Regions from separate parts of the Guptibacillus sedimenti genome, predicted to be linked through region 3. Evidence: riboswitches for the same ligand, from Rfam matches in the RefSeq annotation. Region 3 holds a riboswitch; each other region holds the start of a gene.
The links. Region 3 has a riboswitch for S-adenosylmethionine ahead of PQ578_RS08045 (sulfite oxidase-like oxidoreductase). Riboswitches for the same ligand answer to the same signal wherever they lie in the genome.
Positions count from the first base shown of each region.

Region 1: linked by a shared signal. The riboswitch ahead of PQ578_RS03945 (methionine ABC transporter ATP-binding protein) and the one ahead of PQ578_RS08045 (sulfite oxidase-like oxidoreductase) in region 3 are both predicted to bind S-adenosylmethionine.
Region 2: linked by a shared signal. The riboswitch ahead of PQ578_RS10360 (hypothetical protein) and the one ahead of PQ578_RS08045 (sulfite oxidase-like oxidoreductase) in region 3 are both predicted to bind S-adenosylmethionine.
Region 4: linked by a shared signal. The riboswitch ahead of msrA (peptide-methionine (S)-S-oxide reductase MsrA) and the one ahead of PQ578_RS08045 (sulfite oxidase-like oxidoreductase) in region 3 are both predicted to bind S-adenosylmethionine.

Region 1 is NZ_JAQQWV010000001.1:808,627-813,911, forward strand. Features, by position in the region: gene leuC (3-isopropylmalate dehydratase large subunit) at 1-583, shown strand, start outside; gene leuD (3-isopropylmalate dehydratase small subunit) at 600-1,190, shown strand; gene ilvA (threonine ammonia-lyase) at 1,187-2,197, shown strand; SAM riboswitch class I at 2,333-2,442, shown strand; gene PQ578_RS03945 (methionine ABC transporter ATP-binding protein) at 2,602-3,624, shown strand; gene PQ578_RS03950 (methionine ABC transporter permease) at 3,617-4,285, shown strand; gene PQ578_RS03955 (MetQ/NlpA family ABC transporter substrate-binding protein) at 4,303-5,142, shown strand; gene PQ578_RS03960 (L-lactate dehydrogenase) at 5,182-5,285, opposite strand, start outside.
Region 2 is NZ_JAQQWV010000002.1:400,366-405,650, reverse strand. Features, by position in the region: gene PQ578_RS10375 (HNH endonuclease) at 1-1,060, opposite strand, end outside; gene PQ578_RS10370 (hypothetical protein) at 1,057-1,371, opposite strand; gene PQ578_RS10365 (DNA/RNA non-specific endonuclease) at 1,765-2,703, opposite strand; gene PQ578_RS10360 (hypothetical protein) at 2,985-3,308, opposite strand; SAM riboswitch class I at 3,408-3,510, opposite strand; gene PQ578_RS10355 (DUF456 domain-containing protein) at 3,650-4,765, opposite strand; gene PQ578_RS10350 (hypothetical protein) at 4,775-5,266, opposite strand.
Region 3 is NZ_JAQQWV010000001.1:1,620,632-1,625,916, forward strand. Features, by position in the region: gene PQ578_RS08030 (GNAT family N-acetyltransferase) at 438-1,001, shown strand; gene PQ578_RS08035 (GNAT family N-acetyltransferase) at 1,143-1,574, shown strand; gene PQ578_RS08040 (GNAT family N-acetyltransferase) at 1,769-2,233, shown strand; SAM riboswitch class I at 2,316-2,414, shown strand; gene PQ578_RS08045 (sulfite oxidase-like oxidoreductase) at 2,496-3,158, shown strand; gene PQ578_RS08050 (copper amine oxidase) at 3,420-4,769, shown strand; gene PQ578_RS08055 (ABC transporter substrate-binding protein) at 5,046-5,285, shown strand, end outside.
Region 4 is NZ_JAQQWV010000003.1:404,440-409,724, forward strand. Features, by position in the region: gene PQ578_RS16395 (hypothetical protein) at 1-2,021, shown strand, start outside; gene msrA (peptide-methionine (S)-S-oxide reductase MsrA) at 2,063-2,713, opposite strand; SAM riboswitch class I at 2,814-2,928, opposite strand; gene PQ578_RS16405 (Na+/H+ antiporter NhaC family protein) at 3,009-4,412, opposite strand; gene fni (type 2 isopentenyl-diphosphate Delta-isomerase) at 4,495-5,285, opposite strand, start outside.

The DNA of each region.
Region 1 (5,285 bases), 810 kb from region 3:
TGAAATTGGCGCTGAAGAAATTGAACCACAAGTGACGTGGGGAACGAATCCTTCGATGGGCTCTTCTGTCTATGCTCGAATCCCTTTCCCTGAAGATTCCGAAGATCCAGGTGACCAAAAAGCAATCAAACAGGCCCTTGCTTATATGGATCTTAAACCGGGTACGCAGATTCAAAACATTGCGATTCAATATGTCTTTATCGGATCGTGTACGAATTCACGATTAAGTGATTTGCGAGCTGCGGCTGAAATTGTTCGGGGGCGAAAAGTCCATGAAAGTGTTACAGCGCTAGTTGTACCTGGTTCTAAGTCGGTCAAGAACGCTGCTGAAGCGGAAGGGCTAGATAAGGTATTTCAAGAAGCTGGGTTTGAATGGCGAGAAGCAGGGTGTAGCATGTGTCTTGCGATGAATGATGATATTGTTCCTCCGGGAGAGCGCTGCGCGTCGACCTCTAATCGAAATTTCGAAGGTCGCCAGGGCAACGGTTCCCGAACACACCTTGTAAGCCCAGCGATGGCTGCAGCTGCAGCTATTGAAGGACGATTTACTGATGCTAGAAAAATAAAACCACTTGTGATGTAAAAAGGAGTGAGACGCCCTGGAACCGATTAATGAATACAAAGGGATTGTTTATCCCCTTGAACAAGTGAACGTCGATACCGATCAAATTATTCCAAAGCAGTTTTTGAAAAGGATTGAGCGAAAAGGCTTCGGTCAATTTCTTTTCTATAACTGGCGTTTTGATGATGATGGAAAGCCTCGTGAAGATTTTAGCTTAAATGAAGCGCAATATCAGCATGCCTCTATTCTTGTAGCTGGAAAAAACTTTGGGTGTGGGTCTTCAAGAGAACACGCTCCGTGGGCTTTGCTTGATTATGGCTTTCGCGTCATCATAGCGACGAGTTTTGCTGACATTTTTTATAACAACTGTGTAAAAAATGGTATCCTTCCTGTTGCGCTTGATCAAGAAGTTATCGCTGAGCTTTTTCAAAAGGCAAAAGACGGATACGAGCTTCAAGTTGACCTGCGAAAACAAGAAGTTCGTGATGGAGAAAGCATTCATGCTTCTTTCAAAATTGATCCTTATTGGAAAGAAATGCTGTTAAATGGTTGGGATGAAGTATCTCGTACGTTGTCCCTTGAAGAAAAGATTAAATTGTATGAAGAAAAACAACTTGTAGGAGAGTGAATGACGTTGGGAATTACCAGGAGAAATATAACGTTCATGTCGTAGAAGCAATGGAGAATTTGCTGGAGGCGGTTCACCGTACACCGCTTCAGCAATCTACAACGCTGAATGGGTTTACAAATAAAGATGTCTTCTTAAAGATGGAGAACCTCCAACGAACGGGGTCATTTAAACTACGCGGTGCTTACAATAAGGTTGCCTCACTAACGGAAATCGAAGCCGCTCGAGGAATCGTTGCCGCTTCAGCAGGTAACCATGCTCAGGGAGTAGCGCTATCTGCGAAGGAGCGAGGCATCAAAGCAAAGATTTATATGCCGATTCATACCCCAACAAGTAAAATTGAAGCGACCCGATCTTATGGCGCAGAGGTTGTACTTGAAGGCGAATCCTATAACGAAGCGTTTAGTGGAGCGGATCGAGAGCGTGTTGAAAAAGGGGCAACATTTGTTCATGCGTTTGACGACCCTGTTGTTATGGCAGGACAAGGAACCGTTGCACTTGAAATGATGCAACAATGTCCTGACTTAGATACGATTCTTGTTCCCGTTGGAGGTGGAGGATTATTAGCAGGAATGGCGCTGGCAATAAAGTCGTTCTTTCCTCACGTCAAAATCATTGGAATCCAGGCTTCGGAAGCATCTGCGACATGGAATCGATTTAAAGGTACTGGTCCTCTCGTTCTTCAATCAGTAAAATCGATTGCCGATGGCATCTCTGTGAAGGAAGCAGGAAAACGAACGTATCCAATTATCGAAGAACTCGTTGACGATATGATGACTGTTTCTGAAGAAGAAATTGCTGCTGCAATCGTCTTTATGCTTGAAAGACATAAGACACTTGTTGAAGGCGCTGGTGCGGCATCTGTCGCGGCTGTCTTGTGTAAATCAAGCCGGTTGGAAGGTAGCAAAATTGGGGCTGTTGTGAGTGGAGGAAATGCTGATCTTGAGAAATTAGCTCTTTACAAACAACTTTCTGAGCGAACAAAAACCATCAGGCGAATCAGCTGATGGTTTTCTCTTGGTTAATAACAGTTAATATGTTTGATTATTGTGACTTTTTGCTCAGTAATTGACACTCATAAAGTACCATGCTAGAATTCAATTTAGCACTTAACCACAGTAAAGTAATTTTAATTTTATAATCTCTTATTCAGAGAGGTGGAGGGACTGGCCCTATGAAGCCCGGCAACCGTCAAACGACTCGTTTGAAAAGGTGCCAATTCCTGCAAAGCGATTGCTTTGAGAAATGAGAGGAAGACATTGATTGATAACATGCCTTTCTACTCAAAGTAGAAGGGCATTTTTAAAATCATTTTTTTTAAGTGCTTCAAGGTAAAGAATAAAAGCATGGGACTAAAGTCCTTTTTCAGGAAGCTGGTACAACATGCAAATGCATAAAGGATGTGAGACATGTGATTGAGCTTAAAGGCATTAATAAAACCTTCTTTTCGAAGTCTGGAAAGGTAGAGGCCGTTAAGAATGTTAACCTTTCAGTGAAAAAAGGGGAAATCTTCGGAGTTATCGGATACAGTGGCGCCGGAAAAAGTACGCTAATTCGGATGCTCAACCTGCTTGAGAGACCGACGGACGGTACGGTCACGGTGGCAGGAAATAATTTATCCTCTCTTAAAGGAAAAGATCTACGTGCGGCAAGACAGGAAATCGGAATGATCTTCCAGCACTTTAATATTCTTTGGTCAAGAACAGTGCGTGATAACATCGCGTTTCCACTCGAAATATCAGGTGTTTCCAAAGAGAAACGAATGAAGCGTGTCGATGAATTAATTAAGCTTGTTGGACTTGAAGGACGAGAAGCCGCTTATCCATCACAGCTAAGTGGGGGACAAAAGCAGCGTGTTGGTATTGCGCGAGCGCTTGCGAATAACCCTAAGGTATTGCTTTGTGATGAAGCAACATCTGCTCTAGATCCTAAAACAACGGATAGCATTCTCGAACTTCTGACAGAAATTAACCAGAAACTTGGTTTAACTATTGTCTTGATTACCCATGAAATGCACGTTATTCGTAAAATTTGTCACCGAGTGGCAGTGATGGAGAACGGTAGAGTAGTTGAGAACGGTTCAGTACTTGAAGTCTTTCATCATCCGCAAGAAGAAATAACAAAAGATTTCGTGAATCAGTTAAGTGAGCCTGAAGAAATGAAGGAATCGATTGCACATTTAGCAGCAAGCCAGGAGGGTGAACTCGTCCAGTTTACGTTCCTCAAAGGTAAAACGGGGTCACCGCTTGTAACAGAGTTAATTCGTCAGTTTGATATTGAAGTAAACATTATTCAAGGAAAAATCTCTCATACGCAAGATGGCCCTTATGGTAAGCTATCTGTCTTTCTTAAAGGTGAACCGACTGTCGTCGAAAGTGCACTGAAGTATGTTCGTGAGCAAGGTGTAGAAGCGGAGGTGATTACGAATGGTTGAATCACTATTTCCTAATGTGAACTGGGAATCGATGTGGGAAGCGACTATTCAAACAGCTTACATGACGGCAATTTCCGTGCTAGCAACGTTTATTCTCGGTATTCTTCTTGGACTACTATTGTTTCTAACCGGAAGGGGAAACATATGGGAGAACAAGTTTGTTAATAGCATTATTGCTGGAATCGTAAACTTATTTCGCTCGATCCCGTTTATCATTTTAATCATTCTACTCATTCCGCTTTCTGTTTACATTATTGGAACGATGCTTGGCGCGAATGCAGCTCTTCCAGCTCTTATTGCAGGTGCGGCACCATTTTATGCGCGAATGGTTGAAATTGCTCTTCGGGAAGTGGATAAAGGTGTGATTGAAGCATCTCAGTCAATGGGGGCATCGAATGGGGAGATTATATTTAAAGTTCTCCTTCCTGAAGCAATGCCAGCCCTCATTTCGGGTATTACCGTAACGGCGATTGCGCTTGTAAGCTACACCGCAATGGCTGGTGTGGTTGGTGCAGGGGGACTTGGGAACCTCGCTTATCTTGAAGGCTTCCAAAGAAACAATCCTGACGTGACGCTTGTTGCGACCGTATTAATTTTGGTTATTGTTGCGATTCTTCAGATTGCTGGAGATTTAGCAACGCGAGTTATAGATAAACGATAAAAAAAGGAGAGAATATCATGAAGAAATTTTTATCCCTATTTGCAGTCCTTACTCTTGCAGTACTTGCAGCGTGTGGCAACAATAGTGGAAACAGTGAAGGATCTGGAGAAGGCGAAGATTCAAAGAAAATCGTAGTAGGTGCTTCAAACATTCCACATGCTGAAATTCTTGAAGAAGCAAAGCCGATGCTTGAAGAAAAAGGCGTAGAGCTAGAAGTTAAAACGTTCCAGGATTACATTCTACCGAATAAGACGCTAGCAAATGGTGAATTAGATGCAAACTACTTCCAAACCATTCCTTATATGGAGTTGCAAATGGAAGAAAACGATACTTATGATTTTGTTAACGCTGGAGGCATTCACATTGAGCCAATCGGTGTTTATTCACAAGATTATAAGAGCTTAGAGGAGCTTCCCGATGGTGCTCAGATCATTATGAGTAACTCTGTTTCTGACCATGGACGTATGCTTTCTTTACTCGAAGCCCAAGGACTTATCACACTAAAAGAAGGCGTGAAGGCTTCTGATGCAACAGTAGAAGATATTGCAGAAAACCCTAAAAACATTGATTTTAAAACAGACGTAGAAGCTTCACTTCTTCCACAGATCTACCAGCAAGGTGAAGGTGATGCGGTTATGATCAACACAAACTATGCGATCGATGCGGGTCTAAATCCTCAAGAAGATGCCATTGCTCTTGAAGATTCCGACTCACCTTACGTGAACGTAATTACTGTCAATAAAGGTGATGAAGATAACGAAGCGATTCAAGCATTAGTTGAGGTTTTACATTCTGATGAAATTCAGAGCTTTATTGAAGAAGAATATGATGGTGCTGTCGTACCGGTAGACGAATAAGAAAAAAAGGTTCTCCGTCATTTGACGGAGAACCTTTTTTTAATGCTGGAATACTGGCTTCATTGCTTCTTTTAGCGTTTTGGCAGAGTGGTGCAATTGATCTAGCTCAGTTTGATCAAGATCAAGTTCAATAATCTCACGTA
Region 2 (5,285 bases), on a different contig from region 3:
CAACATCGTCAATCGTTTTTGCGGTTGTTCCGATTTTGCCGAGACCTTTATCTCCTATGGCTCCAATTCCTAATGATGTTAGACCGTAAGTAATGAATTCCGTTCGACTTTCGGCGTCGCCGTTCACAAAGTCTCGATCCCAGGCTTCTTTAAATCCTTGCCACATGTATTTCGGTACATCCAACACCTTCTGGACATTGCCTTTTGGATCACCAAAGATGTTCTTATAGAAGTTTATCGTTTCTAAGCTTTTAAATAGTAATTCAGGGAGATCTTCCTCATCGCGATATACAGCAAGGTTCGGTCCGAATGCTTTTTCACCTAATGCGTTAAGATCCTTAAATCCCTCAATCATATCTTCCACTGCATTCCCGCTTCCAACTTGCACACCTTTTACCACATCACCTAAAAAGCTCCGCGCCGTGTTCCGCGCTTCATCAACCTTCTGTTGCGTCTCACCCCACCAGCGATCCACATAGCTTGAGTACCTGACTACACTATGTGACACATCCTGGCGTACCTCGTCTAGATAAGTCGTCGTTTTTGATAAAGGATCGAGGACGACACTTTCATACGTTTGCTTCATCCTACTCTGGATGACCTGTGGGTTCAGGGCATATTGGAGGTACGGAAACATCTCTCCAAATGCGCCATCATATGAAGCCGTCAGTGGATTTTTCCCAAAGAGACGTTCACTCCAGCTTAATGCTTCTCCCGTGATAGGATCATAATTCTGAAACAGCTTGTTTAAACCACTGAATTTTAATGCCATAAGGCCAAACTTTGCCGAAAGCGAGTGATCTTCTTCCGTCATTTTTCTCTCAGTTAATTTCACTGCCGCCTGCAGGTCATGGAGCTTGTCCCGGTATTTGCGCATTTCATATTGTAACTCCGCTTGAAGGGCATCAATTTTACCGGTGTTCGCGCCCGTGATGTTCATTAGAAGAGATTGATAGTTCCATTTAAAATCGCTGATTGCTTCATCTGCTTTTCGCTCGGCATCTTGGATGCCGCTTGCCAGCTGATCTAATTGTTCTGATTTTATCGCTATTCTCGTCACTTCAAGCCCTCCGCTTTCTGAAGAAGTCGGTCGATTTCTTCGTTAATCGCAGAGGTCAGTTCCTCATGAACCGCATACACACTTTGAGTTGCGTGTTCCAGTTCTCCGATAAGGGTTTCATAAGCTTCGCGCGCCTCGCCGTTCCAATTCGACGAGTAAGTCGAATGATGGTGATCAAAGACTCGTTTACTATCATCGATATCAAATCTAGCTTCCCTTACCTTTCCTAGATACGCTTCCAACGCCTCGGCTTCTGCCCGATACTTCATACGCTCTAAATAACGTTTAAATTCTTCTAGTTCGTTTAGCACCGCAACCTCCTTTTCGACCAAACCTCGTTTCACCACAAATGAAGTCTATGTGTACGTCTAGTTAGGTATAGCCGCTGTATTGTCGAGCAAGAAATGCCAGCTCTCATTTCTTCCATTAATTTCTAAACTTAGAATACCCTCTCTTTCCCTTCTTTTCTATGTCTTTCGACGCATTCCACAAAAATAGTCCTTTTCTACCAAGAGAAAAGGACTATTTCTATGAACCTCTTATGCTGTTTAGAGAATCGTCGGGACGGTTCTAACGATTCCATCTCCAAAATAAAAGGAGCATCAATTATACTAATAATTAATACTCCTCTACCTTTTTTCGAAATATCGCATCATAAGAACCGTCCCGGCGATGCGAGAACCGTCCCGGCGAAGCGTAGACTCTTATTCACCTACCATACCGTCATTATCATTATCACGCATATAAGGATATAACCAATGATCACTCATGATCGGCATACTATAACCTGCTGCCTCTGCTTCTTTAATCGTCACTTGCCCATTCCCGTTTGTATCAATACTAGAAATATCACCCTCTGTGTCTGAAGGAGTTGAATCGTCAGGCTCACTCTCAGTTAAGCCGAGCGATGCGTTAACTTCATCAGGGTTCACATTATCAAATGTATCAACGATCTCATTTCCGTTCAACGTATACGTGTACTCATAACTTGAAGGTATCTGCTTTTCTGTATCCGAATAGGTGATAATGGCTTCGAAATCAGTAGCTTCACCTGCGCTACGGATCGCGTCTTCCATATAAGCTTGATCACCATGTCGGTTAAGTGTACTCTCTTGTGGGGTAATGTTATAAGCATTCGATACCCCTCCTAGAGAATCAGCAATAATATGTCCTTCGTCTAACACGTCACTTTCGACGCCCGGAACCTTGGCCTCATCAGAATAGTACCGTCCAGACGATAATACAGGTTCGTTACGATCATCTTGTAGAATGATTTCGTCAGCAACGACACGTATTAATTGTCCGTATTCATTCGTAAATGCCCAATATTCACGGTCACCGTAACCAATATCAACAACGACGTTAGGTTCTCGATGTCCAGACAAATCTCCACCATCCACTTCAATAAGTTCGTATCCTGCGAACTGTTCATCATCTGTTGGGTCTGGTGTTTCCTCTTCTACTGGTTCATCAGCAACCGCAGTGTTCGTTTCTTCTTTTTCACTATTTTCATTTGTTTCAACTGTACCTACTTCTTGTGTATCTGTTTCTGCATTTTTATTGGATGCCTCTTCTAAGTTGGTACAACCAACTATAAAAATGATCGTTAAAAATAAGATGAAATAGTTCATTTTCGTTTTCATATTAGAACGCTCCTATAATAGGGAAATTTCGTAATGTTAAAAAATCAAAAGAAAAAGTAAAACAAGATCCATATTTCTTCTACCACTTTTATTATCCATTACTTTAATAGTTTAATTTTACCACAATAAATAACTTCAAAAGCATTCAGAAAGAATACACGATTCATTTCAAAAAATAGTTTTACAGCTTATGCTTAAAAGCTTCCAAATCTATTCCCCAAACATCCACGATTTCGAATCATCAAAATGAATTGGCAAAATCATCTTCTATTAACATTGACTCATATCATACTTTCAATATAATCCCCATTCCCTCTCACAATCGGAAGCCCCTGCTTCTCGAATGCCTGCCACAAATAACGATCCAGTGCATAAGGTGATGTCTGTTGTAGCAAAAGCAAGTCTTTCTCAGTAAGCAACAGTTCATAAGAACGATTTTCCTTTTTAATCACGACTTCATAGTCAATCAGCTTCATAACGACCACTTCATACGCTGCGTCCCACTCCTTCAGCTGACGCTCCATGACTTCTGCCACGTGTAATAAAAAACTTTCCCCATCATAACTTTTCGCCATGACGCTTCGTGCAAATCGATTAACATTCACAAACTCATCCCCCTTAGTGTTATAAACAAGGTATTCAACAAATAAACATAAAAGGCCCTTCATTGCAAATGAATGCAACAAAGAGCCTCCGCTATCCGTGCGTTATCATTCAAAGCCATGCTTTGCAGGTTGGAGCACCTTACCGCCTGGCAGGTTGCTGTGAAGTCAAAGAGCCCGTACTCTCGTTCACTCTTGATAACCTTATTTAGTTGGTATAAGTATATTTAATAATCCAAGAAGTATCAAAATAAAATACTTAAAAGGCCACGATTTTATTTGCATCTTGAAGTTCGAAATAATTTCTAACCTTATAATAATATCGCGGGCATAAGATTCAAACTCTACACTAGGTTTATACTTTGTAATGACAATCTTTCGTTTCTATATTCGTAGGCTAAATCATGAACTTTATCTATATTTTTATAATAAAACATATCTTCTTCGTCAATGTATAACAGCTTGTAGGCTAATTCCAGAGAATATGGGGCAATTTTCTTGTTTATCATAGAGCCTACTATTACACCACTAACTCCTCCTATTGCCGTCCCTATTCCCGGTGTTATAACTGTTCCAAGTGAAGAACCTGCGATTCCTAGAATAGTATTTACACCAAACCTTGAAAAAAGTATTAAAACCTTTACTGCTGCCAAACGTGCCTTTTCTGTTGTTTTTATACGTCTAAAATCTCTATTCACTAAAGCCAGATCATATAACAATCTCACACCTAAAACGATCTCTGTCGAATATGGGGCTAAAGCAAAAACTTCATCTGGAACATCAATTCCCATGTTTTCTTTCAAAGTTTCTAATCCATCTTTAACACCAATTGTAAACTCGTAATTAGAAACTTCTATCGGTATGAATTGCTCTTCTAATTCAGGTTTTTGATGAAGAATTTTTTCCCTAATCTCGGAGCTTGTGGCATAATAAATGTTTGGGTTCTCTAGCATAGTATTTGTTAGATCGTACGAATTTTCTGAAGTCATCATTTTTACCTGAATAAAAACTTCCTCATTTGTTTTAGAGTTAACACCTTTTATATCCCATAATGGTTGGTTTGCAAGAGGTGATATCGAAAAATCAAAATCTGGATAACGGATGGATAACTCATCTTTAACATGATACTCAAAAAATTTACCTTTAATTGCATTTACCAGACCCAGGACAGAATATTCTCCACTATCCATCGTCTCTATATACTTGTCGTATAAGGACGTTCCACTACTAAACATTTTTGGGTATTGGGAAGCATATGCATCAAATAAATCATCCGGTATATTTCTTGTTTCAAGTATCTGATAGCCTATGATCGATGAGTAAATTGTTGATTGCACTATAACATCTTTATTCTTCAAAGAATCTAGTAAAGAAATCATCTCATGATTTTTTTTATAGCGCTTAGTTAATTCAACTTTTGGAATTTCTTTTAAAGAATTAAGTAAAGAATAAGATTTCATTTTCTCACCTCAAACTACTAGAGCAATTATAGAAATTACTATTGAACTAGTAATACCAATTTTCATAAAGGTATTTTCTCTAATTAACCCTTTTGATTCATCCTTTTTTTGACGAGTCTTTGGAATCGTCCTTAAATTTTCTGTTGATTTTCTTTCACCGTTGTCTTGTGAATTTGAAACAGCAATTTTATTTTCATTAATAGACCTGAAAACCTGTTTATATAATATTAGTTCTTTCTGTAGCTCTTCAATTCTATTTTGAAGAATACTATTTTCCTTTTTTAAAATCCTTATCTCATTGCTTACATTTTCATTACTTTTATCTATTTTCACTTGTAAGTTTGCGAGGAAATCCAAATTTTTTTCTAATTGATAAGTCAAATCTGAAATCTTATCATAATTACTTATTACTCTAGGTATTAACTCTTTATTAATATGGTCTTGCTCTTCCCAAAATTTTAATTTCTCTGCAATTTTAACCTCATTTTCTATCTTACTCATCCTGTCACCCCTTCATAGA
Region 3 (5,285 bases):
GACCACTCTATCTGAAGGGAGAAAACTCTAGAAGATTGGCAAATTTCTTTCCGAGACGTTGTTACTTCATGATATGGAAAAAAGAGACATGCCGGAACTTCTACATATGATCACCCCTTGCGAAGCCACAAGGAGGTGATCCGACATTCGCGCTTTCAATCAGAATCGTATAAATGACACCCTGCGATGTATAAATAGAGTCTATCATCGGACATCATTACTCCTTATCCTATGGTCTTAAATAATTCCTGCAAGGACATTCTCATAAGTATAGAGCGGAGGAAAGACAAACATTAGCTAAAATCAGTACTTCAGGAGAATTTCTAGATCGACGAAAAACAAAGATAAAGATTAGAAGAAAAGGGTATCTTTCTTGACAGATTTCTCATTAATGGTATAATTCTGACATCTTTTAGAGTTTTTGGAGGACTTTTTTCATGCAGCCGATTCTACTTGATTTTCCTAATGAATTTTACACGGATCGTTTACATATACGTTATCCGTTGCCAGGTGATGGCAAAGCAGTGCATAAGTCGATTGATGCCTCGTTAAGCGAACTTAAGCCATATATGCCGTTTGCGCATAATGGTCAGTCAGAAGCCGATGTTGAAGCGAATATTCGAGAATCTCACGCAGCTTTCTTAAAAAGAGAAGACTTACGGCTGCTGCTCTTCCATAAACAATCTGGTATGTTCATTGGCTCTTCTGGTTTGCATCGCATTGACTGGAATGTTCGTAAGTTTGAAATCGGTTACTGGATTGATTCCAACTATAGTGGAGAGGGATATATGACGGAGGCTGTTCAGGGAATTGTTAGATTTGCGATTCGAGAACTTCGTGCGAAAAGAATTGAAATCCGTTGCAATGCGGAAAATTGGAAAAGTCGAAAGGTAGCAGAACGATGTTTCTTTCAGCTTGAGGCAATTTTAAAAAATAATAGTCAATCAGTAGATAGGAGTCAGTTAATCGATACCTATGTTTATGCCATAACGACCGAGTAGAATTTCACCTATGCTAGAGCTAGTGGTGTAATGATGATTTGATCGTTTGGATAATAAAGGAATCAATTAATAAGAAGGAACTAGATTCTGTTATCAAGAAGTAACGATTAACGAGAGATTTTGGCGATGGAGGGGAATAGTGTGATCGAACGAGCGACAATCGAAGAAAGAGATTTTATTTTGTCGAATTCCATTCAATCTGTTAACGAAGGAACGACAAATCCAGGGATCGTAAAAGAAGAGAAAGCACTTGAAATTGTATCTTCCATACTTGATCGAGGTGGTTACCACCTCATTTATCGTGATAAAGGGGAAATTGCTGGTTGGGTACTACTTGGAGAAAACACGGATTACTTTACAGAAAGCAAACATGGTTTCATTTACGATGTATTTGTTTTTCCGAAGTTTCGTGGAAAGGGGTACTCTAAGCGGCTTGTGCAAGCGAGTATTGAAAATTTCAAAGAACAGGGATATGAGGAGATTCGTTTGAATGTGTATTCCTCTAACTTCGCAAAATACATTTATAAAGACATTGGTTTTCGAGAACTTCAAACGATCATGGTTTATAAATAGTTGGCCACGTTCTTTTCATTTATTAAAAGAATGTGAAAAACAACTCATAATCAATCAGCATTCCCCTGGGACTTGCTACACTGTTTTTACAGGAACTTCCCCGGTTCCTGTCCCCCTTAAAATATAAAGTGTGAGCCCCATGCATTTCCCGGCATGGGGCTTTTCCTATGAGTACAAAGAAGGAGAGGGAAAGAATGAACTATATTTTTAAACAAATGAGTGACCAAGATGTAGCGAGAGTCATTTCGTGGGAATACACCGGTGATTACTCATTTTATAATATGGATGAGGATCCTGAAGATTTGTATGAGTTTCGAGAAGAGGCAGCTAATAATCCACATTACTGGAGCGTTTATCGCCAGGACCAGCTTATAGGTTTTTTTAGTTACGTTCTTAAATCAGATAACCAAGTTGAAATCGGACTTGGGATGAGTCCAGGTTTGGTAGGGAATGGTCATGGATATGAGTATTTAAAAGCTGGCATAGAAAAAGCGATTGAATTGTATAGACCATCATCACTCGTTATGTCTGTTGCAGATTTCAATGAGAGGGCAATTAAAGTCTATCAAAGAGCAGGGTTTCAAAAAATTGATTCTTTTGAACAACATACAAATGGAGGGGTTTACCCTTTTATTAAGATGCAGAAAGAACTAGATTAGCAGATGGGAGATCACCCCCTCTAGAAAAGAATTGCAATTTATGGAGGATACCGATAGAATGAATCACAATTACATGTTTTTTTCCTTATCGAGAGAGGCGGAGGGACTGGCCCTTTGATGCCCGGCAACCTGATAAACAAGGTGCTAATTCCAGCAGAGCTTTAGCTCTGGAAGATGAGGGAGAGCTCTGTTAAAGACTGAACTCTTCCTATATTGGAAGAGTTTTTTTGTTACATATGAAAAAATGGAAGGTGTGAAGTCTATGAAGAAAGCGGATCGTATTCGGAAAATGAAAGTACCTAAAGCAAACGAAAAGTATGGAGATCGTCTCCCTCCAGGACAGGTATTAACGGAAAGATTCCCTATTCTCCATGAAGGGGATGTACCAACTTATGATATGACAACGTGGGACTTAAAGGTGTTTGGAAACGTAGCGAGTGAATTCTCTCTTTCCTATGATGAACTGCTTGCATTACCACAGAAAAAGGTGACATGTGACATACACTGTGTTACCCGATGGTCTCGCTTTGATAATACGTTTGAAGGCGTGTTGATGAAGGATTTTATAAAAGAACTCGATATTAAGCCTGAGTCGAATCATGTCATGCTTCATGGAGACCATAATTACACGACAAATATTCACCTTACCGATTTATTAGATGATCATGTTATGCTTGCTCACTCGATCGACGGAGAGCAGTTAACAGCGAAACACGGATGGCCGTTACGTCTAGTCGTTCCACACCTTTATTTTTGGAAAAGTATTAAGTGGATAAGAGGGATTGAATTTATTGAGGCGGACTCACCTGGTTTTTGGGAACAAAATGGTTTTCATAATCATGCTGATCCATTTAAAGAAGAACGTTTTTCAGGTGAGGATTTAGGTATACCTGAAGACGAATGGGAGAAAAAGGATTTCGACTAAATTATTAAAAACCAATGAATACTAGATAATGAGCTTTGCTGTATTTCTACTTTTTTAAAAAATATAATAAACTAAAAAAACAGCAAACCCCGGTGTAAAGGGGGTTTGCTGTTTTTTTTACATCGAATAAAATAGAAATCACAAAAAATATAAAAAAAGAATGATCCAAACTGATCTTCTCTCCGTTAGCTAAGTGTAAATCAAAAATTAAGGGGAGTGGATTTGAAAATGAATACGAACAAGAATATGAAAAAGAAAGTGATTGACTGGAAAAAAGGGCTTCTAATTGTTCCACTTAGTTTTTCGCTTCTAATACCAACTGCAGGAGCATTCGCTGCTGATCACGAGAAGCAAATGGACAAGCCAACAGTTGAAACCCCAGGAGCTGATCTTCGTGCGGATCTTGGTCATTTACTTAGTGAGCATGCTTATCTTGCAGTTGAAACAATGAGGAAAGGTGCTGAAGGATCTGCCGATTTTGAAGCTTCAGCCGGAGCCTTAAGTGAAAATACAGAAGATCTTACAGCTGCGATTACATCTGTTTACGGTGAAGAAGCTGGTGCTGAATTTAATGAAATCTGGAGTAATCATATCGGATTCTTTGTTGATTACGTGAAAGCAACAGGGAATGAAGATGAAGATGCAAAACAAAAAGCACTAGATAGCTTAGATGGCTATAAAGAAGATTTCTCCATGTTCCTTGAAAATGCAACTGGTGAACGTCTAGAAGCCGATACGTTATCCGAAGGACTTCAGGCCCACATTAATCAATTAATAGGCGCATTCGATAGCTATGTAGCTGGAGATTATGAAATGGCTTATGAGAAAGAACGTGAGGCTATTGCACACATGCAAATGGTTGCTAAAGGATTCTCTGGAGCTATTACTGACCAGTTTCCGGATAAATTCGAAAATACAAAAGCCGTAACGCCAGCATCGGATCTTCGTGCAACACTAGGTCACCTTTTATCTGAGCATGCTGGGCTTGCTATGATGACGATGCAAAACGGTATTGACGGATCTGAAGACTTCGATGCTTCTGCTGCTGCATTAAGTGAGAATACGGATGATCTCGCAGCTGCTATTACTTCCGTCTATGGTGAGGAAGCAGGAAATCAATTTAAAGAAATGTGGTCTGGACATATCGGTAACTTTGTTGAGTACGTTCAAGCAACAGGAGCTGAAGATGAAGAAGCAAAAGAAGCAGCGATGAAAGCATTAGAAAACTATCGAGCTGATTTCTCAAGCTTCCTTGAAACAGCTACTGAAGGAAGACTAGAAGCGGGTGCATTATCTGAAGGACTTCAAATGCACGTTACCCAGCTAATTTCTGCTTTTGATAACTATACGATGGAAGATTATGATGCTGCTTATGATTCTGTTCGTGAAGCTTACGCACATATGTATATGCCGGCAAAAGGTTTATCAGGAGCTTTTGTAGATCAATTCCCGGATAAATTCTCTATGGAAGCAATGCCTACAGACATGCCGAAAACAGGTATGGGTGGAACTGCTGAACAGCAAATGCCAATCGAATGGATTGTTGCAGCGATTCTTGCAACAATGGCAGCAACCGGTCTGATTGTTCGTAGAAAGATGCAAAATAGTTAAGGTAAATAAATGATCGGGTAGCCTAACATACCCACTAGAAAAGCAATAGCCATTTGGCTATTGCTTTTCTTCTTGGATCGTAAGATAAACCTAGAAATCTTATTTTAAATGAAGTGGTATTACTAATGTTTAAGGTGTAAGGAGCGTTACAGCATCATGTTTTTGAAAAGGGTATAATAATAGGGGAAAATAGATGATTGATGCGTATATAGCACAATCAAGTTCGTCAAATGTGTCTTTCAGTTGCTAGGATAGTTTATACAAGGGGGAAACGAGATGAAGCGAAAGGTTACATTCATCATTGCAACGCTACTTTTTATTGTTGCATGTGGGAATAGTGAAACCAATGAAACGGGTAACAAAGAGGTATTGTCAAAGGAGTGGGATGAAATCGTTACCTCCTCTAAGGGAACAGAGGTTAATCTCTTTATGTGGGGAGGAGATGAAGGGATTAATCAATACATTGATAAATGGGCTGTCCCACGAATAAAAGAAGAACACAATATTACTCTTAAC
Region 4 (5,285 bases), on a different contig from region 3:
TTCTAATAGCTATTATTGGAACATGGGTAGCCGTGAAAATGGGAGAATGGTTTATAAAAAGAGTTAAAAAACTTCCTACTCTTTTCATCGCTAGTTTAGGTATTTCCCTTACAATCACAATTTACACGTTAGATCAATTTCGCAGTCTTGAGAACATTCTCCCCCTTGCCTATCTCTTAGTTGCTATTGGCGTTATTACTGGAGCACTGTTTGGATACCCGCTAACAACTGGATTGAAGAAACCACTTTCAATCATCATGCTACTTTTAGGGTTTTTCGTAACAGGCATTTTCTGTTACTGGCTATTTACCCCTGGTACCTTGGATGAGCGCCTCGCCAACACCGTAGAGCCATTTTCCCCCGTCAGTCAAAACCCATCGGAATATGGTTCGCATGACGTAAACACTTTTACATATGGAAGTGGAACTGATAAGCAACGAGACGAATTCGGTAATGAAGTCGACCTCCAAACAAGGTCCGTTAACGCTTCAAGCATGATTGGAGAATGGTCTAAAGAACGGGAATGGTTTTGGGGCTTTAAAGATGCTAATGTTCCACTAAACGGCCGTGTATTTATGCCAGAAGGTGAGGGGCCTTTCCCACTCGTTCTTATCGTACATGGAAATCATAAAATGGAAGATTTTTCAGATGAAGGCTACAATTATTTAGGAGAGCTCCTTGCAAGTAGAGGGTTTTTGACCGTATCAGTTGATGAAAACTTCTTTAACTCCTCATGGTCAGGAGGTCTATCTGGAGATATTAATGGCCGAGCCTGGCTATTATTAAAGCACATTGAAGAAATTGAATCACTATCGACACAACAAGATACCCAATTTTTCAATAAAGTTGATATGGATCACATTGCATTAATTGGTCACTCTCGCGGGGGACAAGCAGCTATCCTTGCCGCAAAATTCAATGAACTTGATCGCTATCCAAACAATGCTAACATGCGTTTTGACTTTAACTACAAGATTGAAACCGTAATTGCACTGGCTCCAACCGATTATCAAACTCTCTCTGATCGTAAAATTGAAGTTGATGATGTAAACTATTTATTGCTTGGTGGTTCTTATGATAGTGACTTATCTGAATTTGAAGGAGATCGCCAATATAACGGTATTCAATTAACAGGTAGCGAAAATGCGATGAAATCGTCTCTTTATATTGATGGTGCTAATCATGGGCAATTTAACACCACCTGGGGAGAAAATGATACGTACTTCCCTTTTACATTATTATTAAATAAACAGCCTTTACTTGAAGGCAATGAGCAGCGTCAGATTGCAAGCACTTACGTATCCGGTTTTCTTGAAGCAACTCTTCATGAAGATGATCGTTATCAGCCAATGTTTGAGGATTATCGATATGCACTTGAGTGGTTACCGAAGACAACTTATATTAGTAAATACGAAGATCCCACTTACCATATTTTAAGTGATTTTGAGGAAGATGTGAACGTGCTAACCGCAACATCCCCTTATATTGATATAGAAGCCAATAGCTTTATTCAGTGGTATGAAGGGGAACTTGAATTTCGTAGAGATAAGGAAAGAGGAACTCACGGTGTGTTTTTGAAATGGGATCAATCCTATTCAAAAAATGCATCTTACTCACTAGATCTCACGAAACCGTTACAGGATCCATATAATTTCAAACCGAATAGCTCACTAACATTTACTGCAGCAAACGTATCGGAAGCAGAAGATCAACAGCCGGTTGATTTTAGGGTAACTTTAAGCTCGGCCAACGGTGAGTCATCCAGCGTATTATTAAGTGATATTATGCCAATGCACGGGGCACTCCCTATTCAGCATACAAAAACAAAATTTTTTGAAGAACGGCGTTACGGTGAACCTACCGAACCCGTACTTCAAACGTTTAACATTCCGATACAACTTTTCAATAAGGAAAACAGACTTCTGAAGCTAGATGAGATTGATTCCATCACGTTTGAGTTTAACGCCTCTCCAAAAGGAAAGATATTTCTTGATCAAATCGGTGTAAACCAACCAAACTAAAAAAGCTTTTCCTCATACTATTGAGGAAAAGCTTTTTTGTGTTACGAAATTTTACATGAAGACTGTCCACGCTTAGCAAGATAACTTTGGTGATATTCGTCAGCACGATAAAATGAAGTGATTGGAACAATTTGAGTGACAACAGGCTTCTTAAAACGCCCGGAACGCTCAAGATTTTCTTTTGCAATTAATGCAATTTCTGCCTGCTCATTCGAATGGAAAAAGATCGCTGAGCGATAGCGGGTTCCAATATCTTCTCCCTGTCTATTTAAAGAAGTTGGGTTATGATTTTCAAAAAACACTTCCACAAGCTCTTCATAAGAAATGAGGGAAGGATCGTATTCAACTTGCACGGATTCTGCATGACCTGTTAACTCAGAATAAACATCTTCATACGTAGGGTTAATTGTTTCACCACCAGTAAACCCTGCTGATGTCGAAATAACGCCGTTTAATTGTTGAAATAGTGCTTCTACACCCCAAAAGCACCCTGCTGCAAATGTTGCTTGCTCCACTTTGACCACTCCGTTTCCAGTTATCGTATTGATTTTTTCAGATCGAACATATATGTTTTCCAGTTCATTTAGTGTTAACATATAAAGCTGTTTTTCACCCTTCTTATAAATTCCTTTTTGAAGAAGGCTTTTAATAAGCTGCTGTTTTCTAGTGTCGTTATCCATTAGTGTATGCAAGATCGTTCACTCCCTCTACTAAAACAATTTTCCAGATGAGAATGCATACAAAAAACCCTCATCTGCCCGAACAGAAGAGGGTTTGGATAATCCGAGCCTCTTCTCATTTTCCGACTTTCGCCGCAGGAATTGGCACGGTTCCGCATGAACAAAATGTTCATTGGTCCGTTGCCGAGGTATCTAAGGGCCAGTCCCTCCACCTCTCTGAATAAGAAGATCCTTTAAATAAAGGATTATTAAGTTAATCTCAATAATAAATGGTATTAAAACAGTTGTCAATAGAAAAGTGCTCAAGCTAGATTACAAAAGAAATAATAAAATATCCTACTGCAGCCGTCCCTGCTGCAATAAGAGCAGGAGTTAGCTTAAATTTAGCATATGTCATTGGGTTTAACTTTAAAATTCTCGCTATTGTATTCGTATTATCACTTAACGGTGAAGAAAAAGCCCCAAATGTCCCACTAGCAAATACGGCTCCAATGACCAGAGGAAGATCGGTTCCGGTTGAATAGCCTAACGAAATACCAAGCGGCATTAAAATTCCCCAAGTTCCCCACGACGAACCAATGAAATACGAAATAAACGCACCTACAAGAAATAAAACAGGCGGGACGAATAACGATGGAATCCAATCAAGATTAGAGGTGACAAATGTCGAAAAACCAAGCGCCTCAGTTGATGACGCTAGCCCCCACACAACCGTTAACAATACGATCACTGGCATCATTTCATTTCCTCCCTCAATAAAGAAAGTCACGAGTTCCTTTAATGAGAAACGCTGGAATAAATAAAAAAGGAATGTAAGTAGTACCGTTGTTAATAGAGCAAATACCATGGCATCAAGCACATCCGCCTCGATGAATGCTTGAAGTAAGGAGGTAAAGCCTTTTTCATACCCACTCCAATACGTAAGAAAAAGAGTTAACAGTATGACTCCTCCAAGCGGCAGTAATAAGTTGAACGGTTTTTGGGGAAGGTCTTTTGCTACGGCTGGATGACAGTCCTCCCACTGATCATCTAGCTCCTTCTCTTGATTCCCTGCATCAGTCGCTTGTTTTTTACTGTGATGAAAAAAACTTAAATAAAAGCCGATTAGAATGATACTGATGGAAAAAAAGTTATACGGAATACTTTGAAGAAAATAGCGATAACCATCACCTTCAATGCCTTCTGCTTTTAAAGAAAGCTGAACAACAGACGACATGTATCCAACAAAAGCAGTCGCAATTGGCATCAATACAATCACTGGAGTTGCAGTCGTCTCGATCACAAATCCAAGTTCCTGAGGAGTGATTTTCACTTTATTGAGGAGAGCTTTCATGATTGGTGCTACTGTTACAATACGAAAGCTCGGAGCGCTAAAGGTTCCAATTGTCGAGATCCAAGTAAGAAACAATGCACCTTTTTTTGTATTGATTTTCGAAGAGGCTAGATGAACAAACCCTTTAATTCCACCTGTATATTTCATTAATCCAATTAACCCGGTAAACATATAGAGAAAAAGAACGATTTTAACGTTATTCTCATCTTTAAGACCACTCATGATAAACTCATAAAACTGCTGTAAACCACTAATTACGCCCGGTTTATAAATAAATGAGGCCGTTAACAGTCCTGCTGTAAGACCTGGAATCACTAGCTTAGTTTTGATCGCAACCACTATCACTACGATAAAAGGAAACACAGATAACCAATCCAATAAGTTCGCCCTCCTTCTGCTCTAGTTTGCACGCTAGAAGGCGACCTATACAAAAACAAAAAAGCCAGAGCCTGGGCCCTGACTATTTCTTACGTAATGCGCTATTGTATTTTAACCTGTTAATAGACGAAGCACCAATCCCAAACATAGCAGTTCGTAATTCAAATTCAATTCGTTTCAATTGTTCTGAGAGCGCTTCTTCAGTGTCATTTACGGCATTTTCAAGTAATGCCCTTCCAAATCCAGAAACATCTGCACCGAGGGCGATTGCTTTCGCTGCGTCCACACCGTTTTTTAGCCCTCCACTTGCAATCATTGGTACATCAGGGTGCTGCTTTCGCACATCAATGATACAATCTGCGGTTGGGTTCCCCCAATCCTCAAAAGCCTTCGCAGCTTGCCTGCGCATCGTTTGATGAGAACGATAGCTTTCAACTTGAATCCACGACGTTCCGCCCGCCCCTGCAACATCGATAAAGCTGGCCCCAGCGCTAATCAGGCGCTGAGCTGTCTTCGCATCAATCCCCATACCAACTTCCTTAATTCCAAGCGGAACAGGAATCGCCTTTGCTACTTCACGAATTTTAACAATTAAATCCTGGAAATCGGTGTCGCCTTCTGGTTGAAACACTTCTTGTAGTGGATTTAAATGAAGCAACAGCGCATCAGCTTGAATTAAATCAATGGCTCGCTTACATTCTTCAATGGTAAAACCGTAATTAAGTTGTACAGCCCCAATATTAGCTAGGACCGGGATAGTTGGTGCATATTTTCTCACATCAAAGGAATATACGGATTTGGATTCTTGAATCGCTGCACGCATCGATCCTACTCCAAGTGCCCAGCCATGTGCTTCAGCAGCTTTGGCAAGAC